Alkalihalophilus pseudofirmus: one gene and its partner. Each later gene encodes a partner of the first gene's protein in a complex. Links are inferred from orthologs where the notes say so. Each region holds a gene or a part of one and is shown on either strand. Other genes may lie near its edges.

Region 1 (8,543 bases):
ACTTCTCCACGGAATGAACGATAAAGTTTCATGTGCTCTAAGTAAACAACTGGATCGTTATCACGGATCGCAGAAATTAATAATCCTTTTGCATCGTATGGAGTTGAAGGAATAACCACTTTTAAACCAGGAGTTTGAGCCATAAGTCCTTCTAAGCTGTCTGCGTGCATTTCAGGCGTTTTTACTCCACCGCCAAATGGTGAACGTACAGTAATTGGTGCATGCTGCTTACCTGCTGTACGGTAACGAAGTCTGTTCATTTGACCTGCGATTGAATCGAATACTTCAAACACGAAACCAAAGAATTGTACTTCCATTACCGGACGGAAACCAGTAAGACCAAGACCAATAGCCAAACCACCAATACCAGACTCAGCAAGAGGTGTATCGAATACGCGCTCTTCACCGAATTCTTTTTGTAAGCCTTCAGTCGCACGGAAAACCCCACCGTTTTGACCAACGTCTTCTCCAAACACAAGAACATCTTCGTTATTCTTAAGCTCATTACGCATAGCATCCGTAATCGCTTGGATCATTGTCATTTGTGCCATCGCTTACTTCGACTCCTTTGCTGTGTACTCTTCCATTTGTTCACGAAGGTTAGCTGGAAGCTCTTCAAACATAAAACCAATTAAGTCAGTGACTTTTTGTTTTGGAGTGCTGTCCGCTTTCTTCATTGCATCTTTAATATCTTCTTTTGCTTTATCTACAACTTCATTCTCTTGCTCTTCTGTCCATAACCCTTTACCTTCTAGGAATTTACGGAAACGTACTAATGGATCCTTTTTTGTCCACTCATCATCAAGATCTGAAGAACGGTAACGAGTAGGATCGTCACCAGCCATTGTATGTGGACCATAACGATATGTCATTGTTTCAATAAGTGTTGGACCATCACCAGCTAATGCACGCTCACGAGCTTGTTTTGTTGCAGCATAAACAGCAAGTACATCCATACCATCAACTTGAATTCCTTCAATACCAGCAGCTACTGCTTTTTGAGCAATCGTCTTAGCAGCAGATTGCTTTTCAACTGGTACAGAAATTGCAAAACGGTTATTTTGAACGATAAATACAGCAGGAGCGTTATATGCACCAGCAAAGTTCATTCCTTCGTAGAAGTCACCTTGAGATGCACCGCCGTCACCTGTGTAAGTGATCGCAATGTTATTTTTCTTTTTACGTTTAAGGCCTAATGCCACACCAGCTGTTTGAATGATTTGAGCACCGATGATAATTTGAGGCACCATAATATTCAAGCCATCAGGAATCTCACCGCCGCCATAGTGTCCGCGTGACCATAAGAATGCTTGGTGTAATGGAAGACCGTGGAATACAATTTGCGGAATATCACGGTAACCTGGAAGGATCCAATCCTCTTTATCAAGCGCAAATTGAGAACCAAGCATTGAAGCTTCTTGACCAGCAACTGGTGCATAGAAACCTAAACGCCCTTGACGGTTTAATGAGATTGCACGTTGGTCCCAAATACGTGTATAAACCATACGCTTCATAATCTCTTGCAGCTCTTCATCACTTAGTTCAGGCATTGCAGCTTCGTTAACAATTTCGCCTTCTTCGTTTAAAATCTGAAACGTTTCAAATTGATTTTCAACTTGCTCTAACGTTTTTGTACTCATCTACCTTCACCTCTACCTTTCTTTTAGCAAATTCACACAATCGTGAATATAGTCTTCATCTGAAACAGTCTTGTTGATTATCTCTTCGGCAAAACTCTTCATTAGGATACCCATTCATAGAAGTTAAATAACCTTCTTTTGTATGAATAAAACGTTTTTCTAGAAAGTTTTTCGGGTATATATGTAGTTTTTGTCGAATTATGTAACTTTTCACGATTGCTTAATCAATATAGATAAGCTAACACGTCTCCTGTATTAGTCTAATCTAAATCAAATTAATACAATTATTCTTTCGGAATTAAGTCTACAACACTAAATCTAAATCCGTCAATCCTTTTGTTTATCGTTTTCTTTGCATATTTTTTCACAAACATTTCGTTCTACTAAAAAAACTGTGTTATAGGTCAATCGTCAAAAGAATAATACAGATACCCCTTTCCACCTTATAATCATTCTTGTTAAAGGCGTTTCATCGCCCTTGCTTTTGAAACAAGAAAAAAAGCGAACTAAAAGTTCACTCTTCATACTGAACTTCTAACTCCGCTTTTTCATAGAAATCTCGTTTTAATTGATTGTACTTTTGTGTATGTTCATTAAAGCTTTCTTTGTATTGTTCTACCACTTCATATTGCTCATTTACTGTGTTTATCTGCGCTTGAAGCTCATCTATTGATAACTCTTCATCCTTTAACAGCTCAAACAACGTACGATCCTCACCCATTGCTTCTATGTAATTTGTATATAAACCATGATACGCATCAAATCGATTATTCATTTCTTCTTCTAAACGAGTAACAAGCTCGACTAATTCTTCTTGATCCAACTCAGTTGCTGCTTCATTGATCCGGTCAAATTCCTCTTTGCTTTGTTCAATACTTTCTTTTTCCTCTTCTATGAGCTCTTCTCTTTGTTCAATAGATGTTATTGCTTCATCTGCAAGCTGCTCAATCTCAACTAAATCATCTGTCCCCATCGTAATCATTTGTTCATACAGCTCATATTCTTTTTCTTCCGCTTCTTGAAGTGCTTGTTGATTTGATACAAATGGTTCTTCTAGTTCGACTGCACTCTCTAAATGTTCATAAATCGTTTCAGTCGCACTGCTGCCACACCCAGCAAGCAGCCCAACCGCTATTGCTAACGAAACAAATCCGTATCTTTTCCTAAACATAAATCCGGTTTCCCCCTAACCTATTAACTGTCTTTAGCTACCTAAAACAGTATATGAACCGACAATAAATAACAAGTGTTAACCATTGTGGAAATAACATCTAATTAAACTCTATGTCCAAAAAATATAGTTATGTGCCTGTATTTTAGTTTTTTTAATCTTTTTTTGAAAAATGGGCATTCATCCAACCACCCACCTAGGTTCTGCATAGAGTAGATAGTGAGTCGCACCTGATGCGATGGCTTTCAACAAAAAGGAGGAATTCAAATGTACGGATACAATTATGGCGGTCAAGGTTGTTACGATCCATGTGGATACGGTTATGGTGCACCAGTAGCAGGTTATGCAGGTGGCGGATGCGGTAAAGGCTTCGCGTTAATCGTAGTATTATTCATCCTATTGATTATCGTGGGTGCGTCTCGCTTTGGTCACGGCGGACACTGCTGCTAATTAGTACAACGAGAGTGAGCCTTGTGCTTGCTCTTTTTTCTTTCAAAATAACTTGCTATTTCAGTTTATTCTTCTTAAAGTAAGAATAGAAATAAAAGGAGTGATACATACATGCTTACGATGAAGGATGTAGTCCGTGAGGGACATCCCGTATTAAGAGAAGTTGCTAAAGAAGTTCCTCTTCCTGCTTCAAAGGAAGATAAAGAAACATTGCAGCGCATGCTTGACTTTGTCATCAATAGTCAAGACCCGGAGCTTTCAGAGAAATATCAATTACGTCCAGGTGTCGGGATCGCTGCCCCTCAAATCGGCATCGCAAAAAGAATGTTTGCTGTTCATGTTGCTGATGACAATGACAATTTATACAGTATGGGGTTATTTAATCCGAAGATTATAAGCCATTCTGTTGAAGAAACGCATCTAGAAAGCGGCGAAGGGTGCTTATCAGTTGACCGTGACATACCTGGGATTGTTCCAAGATATGCCAGGATCACTGTTAAAGGAACCAATCTTGACGGAGAGGAAGTTACCTTACGTCTTCGCGGGCTTGTTTCCATTGTTTTTCAACATGAAATGGACCATTTAAACGGAATTATGTTTTATGATCGAATAGAAGGTTTTAAAGACCCATTTAAAAAAGAATTACCATAAAAGGATGCTCAACCCGGGCTTCCTTTTTTTCTTTTTCTTCTTTAATCCAATGGCAGGATTACCTCTCCCATATTTTACCTCGAAAAACAATAATTCGACGACACATACTAAAGGTATAAAAATATATCGATTGGCGCTTCGTTCGTCAAACAAGAACTAAAGGAGGACCTATTATGTTAAAGCGTATTCGTAAAAAACTGCTTAAAGGCTGTCGTCATCTTTTACCAAAAAATCGTTTGTTGGAAGTATAACTCTTTTTTATTCTGACGAGAATGACATGAATGACTGGTTAAGGATTAGACAAGCCATTTATGTCTATTTTCCATAGATGAAAATATCGTTTAGAATTCAACGTTTGGTTCTTTGCATTTACTTGGCTGATGCTACTTTAAAAGAAAAACATGAAAAAGAGCGGCATTTGCTTTATAATGAAAATATAACCAACGTTAAGGAGAGGTTTTATTTATGATTTTTAAAGTATATTTCCAAAAGAACTTTCACCAAGTTCCAGTGCGTGAATTAACAGAAACTATTTATGTCGAAGGTGAATCAGAATCCGATGTACGTAAAAAACTCGTACCTCGTGAATATAATATTGAATTCGTTACACCTGTCTCTGGGGCATATCTTGAGTATGAAAAACAACATGAAGACTTTAAAGTGGAGTCTATCTAACAAATGAAACAAATGAAAAACAATCAAACAGCTGTATTTGCATTAGGCGGATTAGGTGAGATCGGTAAGAATACCTATGCTGTGCAGTTTCAGGATGAAATTATTCTTATTGATGCCGGAATAAAGTTTCCAGAGGACGAGCTTCTTGGTATTGATTACGTAATTCCTGATTATTCTTTCTTAGTAAAAAATGAAGATAAAATTAAAGGCCTTTTTATTACTCACGGACACGAAGACCATATCGGTGGAATCCCTTATTTATTAAGAGCTGTTAATATCCCAATTTATGGCGGTAAGCTTGCTCTTGGTTTATTAAAAGGTAAACTTGAAGAACATGGGTTATTACGTAAAGCTAAACTTCATGAAATCCATGAAGATCAAGTGGTTAAGTTCACCAAAACTTCTGTTACATTTTTTAGAACAACGCATAGTATCCCAGACTCATACGGAATTGTCGTGAAGACACCTCCAGGAAATGTTGTTCACACAGGGGATTTCAAATTCGACTTTACACCTGTAGGAGAACCAGCCAACTTAACTAAGATGGCAAAGATCGGTGAAGAAGGTGTTCTTTGTTTATTATCTGATAGTACAAACAGTGAAATTCCTGAATTTACAATGTCGGAGCGTAAAGTTGGCGAAAGTATCGATTCCATCTTCAGAAAAGTCGATGGCCGCGTAATCTTTGCTACATTCGCTTCAAACATTCATCGATTGCAGCAAGTGGTTGAAGCTTCAGTGGAGCACGGTAGAAAAGTAGCGGTGTTTGGACGCAGCATGGAAAATGCTTTGACAATCGGCCAAGAGCTTGGTTACATTAAAGCTCCTAAAAATACCTTCATTGAACCTTCGCAGTTAAACAAACTGCCAGACAATCAAGTTACGATTTTATGTACAGGTTCACAAGGAGAACCAATGGCAGCTCTTTCAAGAATTGCTTTTGGGACGCACCGTCAAATTCAAATTATTCCTGGAGATACAGTTGTGTTTTCTTCTTCCCCTATCCCAGGTAATACATTGAGCGTGAGTAAGACAATTAATCAACTTTACCGTGCTGGCGCAAACGTGATTCACGGAGCATTAAGTGATATTCACACGTCAGGTCATGGCGGGCAAGAAGAGCAAAAATTAATGCTTCGCTTAATGAAGCCGCAATATTTCATGCCGATCCACGGAGAATACCGCATGTTAAAAATGCATGTGAAACTAGCAACGGATTGCGGTGTGGAAGAAAAGAACTGCTTTATTATGGATAATGGTGATGTATTAGCTATTCACCCTAATGAGGCTGGTATTGTAGGGAAAATCCCATCTAGCTCAGTCTATGTAGATGGAAACGGTATTGGTGATATTGGCAACATTGTATTGCGTGATCGTCGAATTCTTTCTGAGGAAGGACTTGTCGTTGTAGTAGTAAGTCTGGATATGAAAGAATTCAAGGTGACGGCGGGGCCAGACATTATTTCACGCGGATTTGTGTACATGCGTGAATCCAGTGACTTAATACATGAAGCTCAAAAGCTGCTAAGCAAGCACCTTGATGAGGTCATGGCAAGAAAAACATCGCAATGGTCCGAAATTAAAAATGAAATGACAGATCTTTTAGGACCGTTTTTATATGAGAGAACAAAACGTAAACCAATGATCTTACCAATTATTATGGAAGTGTAAGAAAGTACGAGCGGATATCAAATGATATCCGCTTTTATTTGGTATCATCAAACATCTGTTCAAACCTCTTAATATCTTCATCTGCTCCAAGCACAATAAGAAGGTCATCTTGCTGTATCAATTGGTCTGCTTTAGGTGAAACAATCATTTCTGCTCCACGCTTTATAGCCATTACATTACAGCCGAACGAAGCCCGCACATTTAACTCGACAAGTGTTTTTGCATGCATTTTACTTCCAGCAAACATCTCTATAATACTATACTTATCAGAGACTTCTAGATAATCAAGTACGTTTTTAGACATCAAATGATGAGCGATTCTAGCACCCATATCTCTTTCCGGGTGGACAATCCTCTCTGCTCCTATTTTTACGAGCACTTTTTCATGATAATCATTTTGTGCTTTAACTGTGATATGCTCTACCCCTAATTCATCGAGAATCAGTGTTGTTAAAATACTAGCTTGAATATTATCACCAATCGCAACAATGACATGTTCAAAATTACGTATTCCGAGATGCCTTAATGCTTGTTCATCAGTCGAATCAGCCACTACCGCATGGGTCACTACATCACGATATTGATTGACTTTTGCTTCACACTGATCAATCGCTAACACTTCTACTCCTTGTTCAATAAGAGCACAACAAACGCTCCCTCCAAAACGCCCCAAACCAATGACAGCAAATTGCCTCTTCATACATCACCTCCAATAGGACCTATCTCATCATATTTTCCAGGCAAAATAAAAAGACCTCTTTGAAGAGAGGTCTTTAGCATGACTATTCTTTTGTCTCTAACACACGATTATTTGTGGAATAAGCGAAAAAAAGTCTAACATGAAAGCTAAATCATCATTATGGTTTAAATCTTATAATGAAAGTGTTTTCTGACCAGGCTTCCAATTTGCTGGACAGAGTTCCCCTGTTTGCAGTGCTTGCAGGACACGTAGGGTTTCATCTACATCTCGACCGACATTGTTATGATTTACAACTGAATACATTAACTCTCCCTCTGGACTTATGATGAATAGACCCCGAAGAGCAATCCCTTCTTCTTCAATCAGCACACCATATTCACGCGATACTATATGATTTGTATCTGCCGCTAATGGATATTTCAACTCGCCAAGACCATTATCATCACGCGAGGTGTTGATCCATGCTTTATGAGTATGAATGGTATCAGTTGATACACCAATTATTTCAGCATCTAAGTCATCAAATTTCTCGTATCGATCACTTAAAGATATAATTTCTGTCGGACAAACATGCGTAAAGTCCATTGGGTAAAAGAAAAGCACGGTCCACCTATCATCTTTCATATTATCTTCAAGGCTTACTTTAGAAAATTCTTTGTTTGGCATCACCGCATCCATTTCAAATCGCGGGGCTTGCTTTGCAACCATACGCTTATCTGACATATGTAGTACCTCCTAAAAATAGTTGAACTTTTTATTCATTTTTATGACAACAAAAACACTAAACAATAGTTGAATAAACTATTATAACCATAACCCTTAAACGCTGACTCTTTACTATTTTCACCCGTAAGTAAACGAATCATTCACGCTCTTGCCTACACCTGCTGTATGAATATTTCTCAATCTTTCCATACAAAAGAGAGTGGTTTCTAATTTGTAGTTTAATTGGACTTATGCTACGATTTTTAACGTATTCGGTTAAATACGCGTTTTATTTAGTCGCAATAGGTTATTACTAAATTAGAGAACAGAATGTCAGGAGTGGGTAAATTGGATCAATGGACCAGTTATTTAACAGAAGGAGCATTTTTAACAGCTGTTTTATTAGTAATCGGACAGCTTTTTATTGCCATTATTGCATTTTTAATTGTTCGTGCAATTGGTAGGAGAATTATTAGTTCCGGTTTTGAAAGAATGCAGGCTCAAAAAAACATGACTCATGGAAGAATGAAAACCCTCGAGAAATTAACTCTAAATATTTTTTCCTACATATTAATTTTTGTCTTCGTAACGATCATAGCAGGAATTTTTGAGCTGCCCATCGGAGGTTTAATAGCGGGTGCCGGGGTTGTAGGTCTTGCGATTGGTTTTGGAGCTCAAGGTCTTGTAAGTGATGTAGTAACAGGTTTCTTTTTACTTCTAGAAAAACAGATTGACGTAGATGATTACGTAACTGCCGCTGGTATTGATGGAGTGGTAGAAGAAGTAGGCCTTCGCACGACTCAAATTCGCGGATTTGATGGAACGCTCCACTTTGTACCAAATAGAGAGATCTCAAGTGTCAGCAATCACTCCCGCGGTA
Region 2 (7,460 bases), 400 kb from region 1 along the record:
CTGAAAATCTCACACGAACCTCGCTTGAGAAAGTGAACCCTTTTTTCCATTTATCAAAATCAGTAATATACGCTGGCAGTCTCATGTTAGTCCCTCACTTCAAATAGTCTATTAAAAAAACTCACCCTCTATTGATCTATGTACCTACTTACGGGTAATAGTTCAATAAAAGGGTGAGTGTTAAATTTCAATCATTAACCGATTAAGAATAATTCTTATTGTCCACCAAAGAAGTTCTTAAATGATTGTAATGTTGTTTGACGGTTTAGGTCCGCAATGGATGTCGTAAGAGGAATCCCTTTTGGACAAGCTTGTACACAGTTTTGTGAGTTACCGCAATTAGCAAGTCCGCCATCACCCATAATAGTCTCTAAACGTTCTGCTTTATTCATTTCACCAGTTGGGTGAGCATTGAATAAACGAACTTGAGATAACGGCGCAGGTCCGATAAATTCAGATTTGCTGTTTACATTCGGACATGCTTCTAAGCAAACCCCACAAGTCATACATTTAGAAAGTTCATAAGCCCATTGACGCTTTGTTTCTGCCATACGTGGCCCTGGTCCTAAATCGTATGTTCCGTCAATTGGAATCCATGCTTTTACTTTCTTCAATGAATCAAACATTCTGCTGCGGTCAACCATTAAGTCACGTACAACAGGGAATGTTTTCATTGGCTCAAGGCGAATTGGCTGCTCAAGCTGATCCACTAGTGCCGTACATGATTGACGGGGCTTCCCGTTAATCACCATTGAACACGCTCCGCATACCTCTTCTAGACAGTTCATATCCCATGCGATTGGAGTTGTTGTTTCCCCTTTTGTAGTAACTGGGTTACGACGGAACTCCATTAACGCTGAGATAACGTTCATATTTGGACGATATGGTACCTCAAACTCTTCCACATAAGAACTGCTGTTTGGGTCATCTTGACGAGTCACTTGGAATTTGATTGTTTTTTCACTCATGATTTAACAGCTCCTTGCTTCTTTTGTGAGTAGTCACGTTTACGAGGTTTGATGAGTGATGTATCAACTTCTTCATACGTAAAGTCTGGTGCGTTCTTCGCTGGGTTGAACGTAGCCTTTGTTGTTTTTAAGAAGTCTTCATCATTACGCTCAGGGAATTCAGGCTTATAGTGTGCTCCGCGACTCTCGTTACGATTGTAAGCACCAAGAGTAATTACACGTGCAAGGCTTAACATACCATCAAGCTGGCGTGTGAAGGATGCACCTTGGTTACTCCATTTAGCCGTATCATTAATGTTGATGTTTTTGTAACGTTCCATCAACTCTTGAATCTTTTCATCTGTTTTAAGAAGCTTTTCGTTGTAACGTACTACTGTTACGTTATCTGTCATCCACTCGCCAAGCTCTTTGTGAAGGATGTAAGCATTCTCTTTACCATCCATTTTCATGATGTTATCAAATGTTTCTTGCTCTTTCTTCACTTCATTATCAAATAATGATGAAGACATAGCTTCTGCAGACTTCTCTAGTCCGTTCATGTATTCAATAGCTTTAGGACCAGCAACCATTCCACCGTAGATCGCAGAAAGCAGTGAGTTTGCTCCTAAGCGGTTTCCACCATGCTGAGAGTAATCACACTCACCTGCAGCAAATAGACCAGGGATGTTTGTCATTTGATCGTAATCAATCCACATTCCACCCATTGAATAGTGAACAGCAGGGAAGATCTTCATTGGTACTTTACGTGGGTCATCCCCCATGAACTTCTCATAAATCTCGATGATACCGCCAAGCTTAATATCAAGCTCTTTAGGATCTTTATGAGATAAGTCAAGGTATACCATGTTTTCTCCGTTAATACCAAGCTTTTGCTCAACACAAACGTCAAAGATTTCACGCGTTGCGATATCACGCGGTACAAGGTTTCCGTATGCAGGGTATTTTTCTTCTAGGAAGTACCACGGCTTACCATCTTTATACGTCCATACTCGTCCACCTTCACCACGTGCTGACTCACTCATTAGGCGAAGCTTATCATCACCTGGGATTGCTGTAGGGTGGATTTGAATGAATTCACCGTTTGCATAATGAACACCTTGTTGATAAAGTTTCGCAGCAGCAAAACCAGTGTTGATTACTGAGTTTGTTGACTTACCAAAGATAATTCCAGGGCCGCCTGTTGCCATGATTACAGCATCAGCTGGGAAGCTCTTAATTTCAGAAGACTTCAGATCTTGTGCTGTAATTCCACGACAGGTACCTTCATCATCAACGATAGCTGATAAGAACTCCCATCCTTCATACTTTGTAACAAGACCGCTTGTCTCATGACGGCGAACCTGCTCATCTAGTGCATACAGTAATTGCTGTCCTGTTGTAGCACCTGCAAATGCTGTACGGTGATGCTGAGTTCCACCAAAGCGACGGAAGTCAAGAAGACCTTCTGGAGTACGGTTAAACATAACTCCCATACGGTCCATCAAGTGAATAATTCCTGGTGCTGCTTCTGTCATTGCTTTTACAGGAGGCTGGTTTGCTAAGAAGTCTCCCCCGTATACCGTATCATCAAAGTGCTCCCAAGGAGAATCCCCTTCACCCTTTGTATTTACCGCACCATTAATTCCGCCCTGTGCACACACAGAGTGAGAACGTTTTACCGGTACCAATGAAAATAAATCAACAGGCACCCCTTTTTCTGCTACTTTAATTGCTGCCATCAGACCAGCTAGTCCGCCTCCGACAACAATAACTCTGCCTTTACTCATCCTGATCCACTCCTTAAATGTTTGCTAAGTCTGGATTAATGAATGCGAGGATTGCGCGAATCCCAACAAACGTTAATGCGACGAAAATACCGATCGTTACATATGTTGCAATTTGCTGTGAACGTGGTGTAACTGTAAGTCCCCAAGATACTGCAAATGACCATAAACCATTAGCAAAGTGGAACGTAGCAGCAACGACACCTAAAATATAAAACGCAAGCATAAATGGACTGCTTAAAATATCAGCCATCATATTGTAGTTAACTTCTGCACCAAATGCAGCTGCGATACGAGTTTCCCAAACATGCCATGCAATGAAAATTAATAAGAAAATACCTGACGTACGTTGTAAACGGAACATCCAGTTACGGAAGAAACCGTAACGTGCCGTGTTATTTCTAGCTTGGAATGCAATATAGATACCATAGATAGCGTGGTATAATAGTGGAATAAAAATAATGAAGATCTCAAGCGCATAACGGAAAGGTAAGCTTTCCATGAAATGTGATGCTTGGTTAAATGAACTAGCTCCTCTTGTAGCAAAATGATTGACTACCAAGTGTTGTACTAAGAATAATCCAACTGGAATTACGCCTAGTAAAGAATGCAACTTACGATTAAAAAACTCTCGATTACCGGCCATACCTTTGTCCCCCCACAATTGTTTTTTGACTACCCATACAAAAATTCTGTCTACATTCTCTCTTTTTCCGTATAACGTGTACCTCCCCACTGTGAAAACAACGTGATATGGAAATTAAACGAAATTTGTGAAACTTACGTAAAGTTTCTGTGAAAAAAATCCGACAAATTAATTGTACTCCCATCAGTTTGCCTCGTCAAGAAAACGTATACAAGTCTTTTATACAAAGTTTTTCGCGCTTTGTAACCCTTACTGGGCAAGAAACCCTTGGTATTTAGCACTTTTTGTAGAAAATAGTCTGTTAATTTTATTGGCTCTAACTCAATCTTCTGAAAAAAATTATAAAAAAATCCTGTATACCCTGAATTTCTCAGGATAAAACAGGAAATTTTGTTCTTTAACCAATAATAATCCGCTCAGTTGGATATTTAAAATGACTCTTCGTTTCTCTTCGTCTAATAGAGAATAAGAAGGCGATTAGTCCAACCCGCCCAATAAACATTAATACCATTAATACAAACTGACTAGGCAACGATAAATCAGGTGTAATCCCCAATGATAAGCCACATGTTCCGAACGCAGAGGCAGTTTCAAAAATAATAGCTAAAAGCGTGATATCACTTTGCGATTCAAATGCAGCAATTAAAGTAACAGCTGCAAACAACATGACTAGAAACACGGATAGAACAATAAAAGCCTTTTGACGATCTTCAGGATGAATCTCTCTTCCAAATACTTTTACATCGTCCTTACCCAGGGCGAAGCTTTTAATCGTTAAAAACATGACCGCGACCGTCGTCGTTCGAATTCCCCCGCCCACACTTGAAGGACTGGCCCCTATAATCATAAGGGCAGACATAAACAATAATGTGGCAATATTTAATTCCGACACATCCATGGTCGAAAGGCCGCCGCTTCTCGTGGTGGCTGAATTAAAGATGGAATAAAATAACTGCTGGTGCCACTCAAGACCTACATAATATGATCCCGTCTCAAGCGCCCAAATTCCAATAACCCCAATAATAAAAACAGCAAAATAAGTAGTCGTTGTAATCTTCGTAAACAAGCTGAATTTAAAATGAGGGTTATCTTTAGAGAAATACTCCTTCAGTTCCATTAACACAGGGAACCCAATCGCACCAGCAAAAATCAGCAGGATCACAACAAGCTGTACATAATAATCGTTCGCAAAAGGAATTAACGATTGCCCTGTGACATCAAACCCCGCATTTGTAAATGCACTTAATGAAGCAAATGCGCCTTGATAGAAGGCTTCCCCAACCGTATCAAAATAGCGTATATAATATGTACCTAGAATCAATGCCCCAATTAACTCGATGATTAAAGCTACAAAAAGAATACCTCTCATCAAATTCACTAGGCCTGAAAATTTATTTTGGTTTTGATCGACCATGATCAGCATTCGCTGAGATAAATTGATTTTCTTTCCGAAAAGCATCCATACAAATGTGCCTAGTGTCATAATGCCAATTCCGCCAAGCTGAATAGCCAATGCAAGAAAGAATACACCGATATAACTATACGTCTCTGACACATTTACCACCGTTAACCCAGTCACACTTACCGCACTTACAGACGTAAATAACGCTTCAGAGAATGTAAGGTCGACTCCTTCTTTATGTGAGATAGGTAGATAAAGAAGGATACTAAAGACAATCATTGCTATGATATAAGAAATGATAATAACCCTAAAGGGGGAAAGAAATTGACTTAACCCTAATTTCATCGTGTAGTACCTCCGTATTCATTCGCGCTTAAGTATACCATTTCCGTATTAGAGAAACTATAAGCGCTAGGAAAAAAGTAAGCACTTTTCCTTATATTTCCCTACGATTACCTCCCAATACTTCTGAGATTCCTTCTATATTCATTTGGACAGCTAGAAAGAGACCTTTTATAATATAAGAAGAGGAGAGGTGTTTTTCTACATGGAATTTAGAGACGAGACATTCGGTTACGATTTACTTAGAAATGATATTTTAAAGGAGGTCTTCGGGCAAGAGCATGACTCTATTTTGTACTGGGTTGGAAAAGCCCTTGCTCGCAAGTACCCGTTACATACAATCGAGGAAACCATCGATTTTTTTGAAAAAGCAAATTGGGGTACCCTGTCATTAGTAAAAGAAAAAAAGCAAGAACGGGTATTTGAGCTTCGCGGTGAATGGATGGATAAAAACGATGACCGCAGTTATCAATTAGAGGCAGGATTTCTAGCCCAGCAAGTAGAAACATGGCTGTCCTCTTATACTGCTGCTACTCAGACAAAGAAAAAAGGGATTATTCATATTCAAGTCGAGTCCGATCTGCATGACACGATTGAAGCGTAAAAAAAGCGATGCATGAGTGCATCGCTTTTTCCTTTATACTAATTGTGCCGCTTGTTCTTCTTCATGTACTTCGTCTAATTTAAACGCATCATGTAAGACCTCAACTGCCATCACCATATCGTCTTCAGATACAACAGCCGACACTTTAATCTCAGATGTGCTGACCATTTTAATAAATATTTCATTTTTAGCTAGGGCCTCAAACATTGTAGCAGCCACACCCGGGTTTGAAATCATGCCTGACCCTACTATCGATACTTTTGCAAGATCTTCTTCATGATATAAGTGTTCAAATTCAAGTTCATTCTTTGCTTGCTCTAAGCGTGCTACTGTTTCTTTCAGTGAGCATTGAGTAATAGAGAATGAGATATTTACATGATCTTCGTCGTATTGGTTTTGAATAATGATATCTACATTTACTCCGTTGCTTGATAAAATAGAAAATAGTTTTGGCAGGGTATCCATACGGTTTGGCAGACCTGCAACTGTTACTTTTGTAACATCATTCTCAAATGCAATCCCTCTTACGATTAAATTTTTCTCCACTGTAACTTCCTCCTCAATCATTGTTCCCGTTTCTTCTACCATGCTTGATGCAACCATTAATGGAACTTCATAATTTTTCGCAAACTCTACCGCTCTTGGATGAAGTACACCTGCTCCTAAGTTTGCCATCTCTAACATTTCATCATAAGATACCGCCTGCAGTTTACGTGCCTTCTTCACATAACGTGGGTCCGTCGTAAATACTCCGGTTACATCTGTATAAATCTCACAACGGTCTGCCCCTACAGCTGCAGCCAGCGCAACCGCTGTTGTATCTGAACCGCCTCTTCCAAGTGTTGTAATGCTGCCATCTTCTGTTACACCTTGAAAACCTGCCACAACTAGTACTTTGCCTGCTTCAAGCTGATTTGTTAACCGTTCTGAATCAATTTCTTGTATTCTTGCATTTCCATGAGATGCTTCTGTTAAAATACCTGCCTGACCGCCTGTATAAGATACGGCATCTACCCCGCGCTTTAAGAGTGCCATTGTAAGTAAGGAGATCGTCACTTGTTCTCCCGTGGATAAAAGCATATCCATTTCTCTCTTACTTGGATGATCCGTAATATCACTTGCTAAACTGACAAGCTGATCCGTTGACTTCCCCATCGCTGAAACGACAACAATCAACTCACTCCCTGCCTCTGCTGCTCGTGTAACACGGTCTGCAACATTTTCAATTTTTTCTACAGAACCAACTGAAGTTCCGCCATATTTTTGTACAATCCTTGCCATTTCGCCTCATCCTCTCAATCTCTTCACGCGCGATTCTTTTGATCGACTGGATGTGTTATACCTTTTTGCGTACAAAAAAAGCAACAATAAGGAAAACCCCTCACCGTTGCTTGTCATACCGTACAGGTACCACACTACTCCCTTTCTCACGTGAGATAGTTCTCCACAAGACTATTGGGTATAGTCAAGTGACAGCCTTACCCCTATTCGAGATAAGTCCAGCATGTATAGTTATGAGGTCTATACAAACTTCGGCGAATTCCCCTTTTAACCAGTGTCAAAGAACCTCATCGTTCTCGACTGGCTTACTAATGGTTTTCGCTCCTCTACCATCACTTCATTGTTTTGAAGTGCGGCATATTTAATTGTTTTTCATTCTAGCAGAGGATAACGTATGTTGCAACAAGAAATTTAATCTTTCTCATGCAGCTTTTCATATATAGCTTCTGCTACG

What was found. Proteins that work in one complex are often made in the same cells at the same time.
Region 2: PQ478_RS14760 (region 1) and PQ478_RS16855 share a complex: the UniProt entries of both Bacillus subtilis proteins name them as parts of the ktrCD complex. The link is inferred for Alkalihalophilus pseudofirmus from one-to-one orthologs.

Annotation. Positions count from the first base shown.
Region 1 is NZ_CP117835.1:2,758,970-2,767,512, forward strand. The notes cover bases 5,126-8,108. They hold PQ478_RS14760 (potassium channel family protein), read right to left. Parts: upstream 6,959-8,108; coding sequence 6,293-6,958; downstream 5,126-6,292. Other genes in these bases: rnjA (ribonuclease J1), read left to right, coding at 5,126-6,258; PQ478_RS14765 (peroxiredoxin), read right to left, coding at 7,130-7,681; PQ478_RS14770 (mechanosensitive ion channel family protein), read left to right, coding at 8,012-8,108. In the rest of the region: PQ478_RS14725 (alpha-ketoacid dehydrogenase subunit beta), read right to left, coding at 1-551; pdhA (pyruvate dehydrogenase (acetyl-transferring) E1 component subunit alpha), read right to left, coding at 555-1,640; PQ478_RS14735 (YkyA family protein), read right to left, coding at 2,155-2,811; PQ478_RS14740 (YjcZ family sporulation protein), read left to right, coding at 3,079-3,261; def (peptide deformylase), read left to right, coding at 3,373-3,912; PQ478_RS14750 (DNA-dependent RNA polymerase subunit epsilon), read left to right, coding at 4,378-4,587; more of rnjA, read left to right, coding at 4,591-5,125; more of PQ478_RS14770, read left to right, coding at 8,109-8,543. UniProt on the Bacillus subtilis protein: Catalytic subunit of the KtrCD potassium uptake transporter. The 2 major potassium transporter complexes KtrAB and KtrCD confer resistance to both suddenly imposed and prolonged osmotic stress.
Region 2 is NZ_CP117835.1:3,164,618-3,172,077, forward strand. The notes cover bases 2,950-5,915. They hold PQ478_RS16855 (TrkH family potassium uptake protein), read right to left. Parts: upstream 5,125-5,915; coding sequence 3,775-5,124; downstream 2,950-3,774. Other genes in these bases: PQ478_RS16850 (succinate dehydrogenase cytochrome b558 subunit), read right to left, coding at 2,950-3,377; PQ478_RS16860 (YslB family protein), read left to right, coding at 5,327-5,725; PQ478_RS16865 (aspartate kinase), read right to left, coding at 5,759-5,915. Outside these bases: PQ478_RS16835 (acyl-CoA thioesterase), read right to left, coding at 1-85; sdhB (succinate dehydrogenase iron-sulfur subunit), read right to left, coding at 216-968; sdhA (succinate dehydrogenase flavoprotein subunit), read right to left, coding at 965-2,734; more of PQ478_RS16850, read right to left, coding at 2,748-2,949; more of PQ478_RS16865, read right to left, coding at 5,916-7,006; excinuclease ABC subunit UvrC, read right to left, coding at 7,418-7,460. UniProt on the Bacillus subtilis protein: Integral membrane subunit of the KtrCD potassium uptake transporter. The 2 major potassium transporter complexes KtrAB and KtrCD confer resistance to both suddenly imposed and prolonged osmotic stress.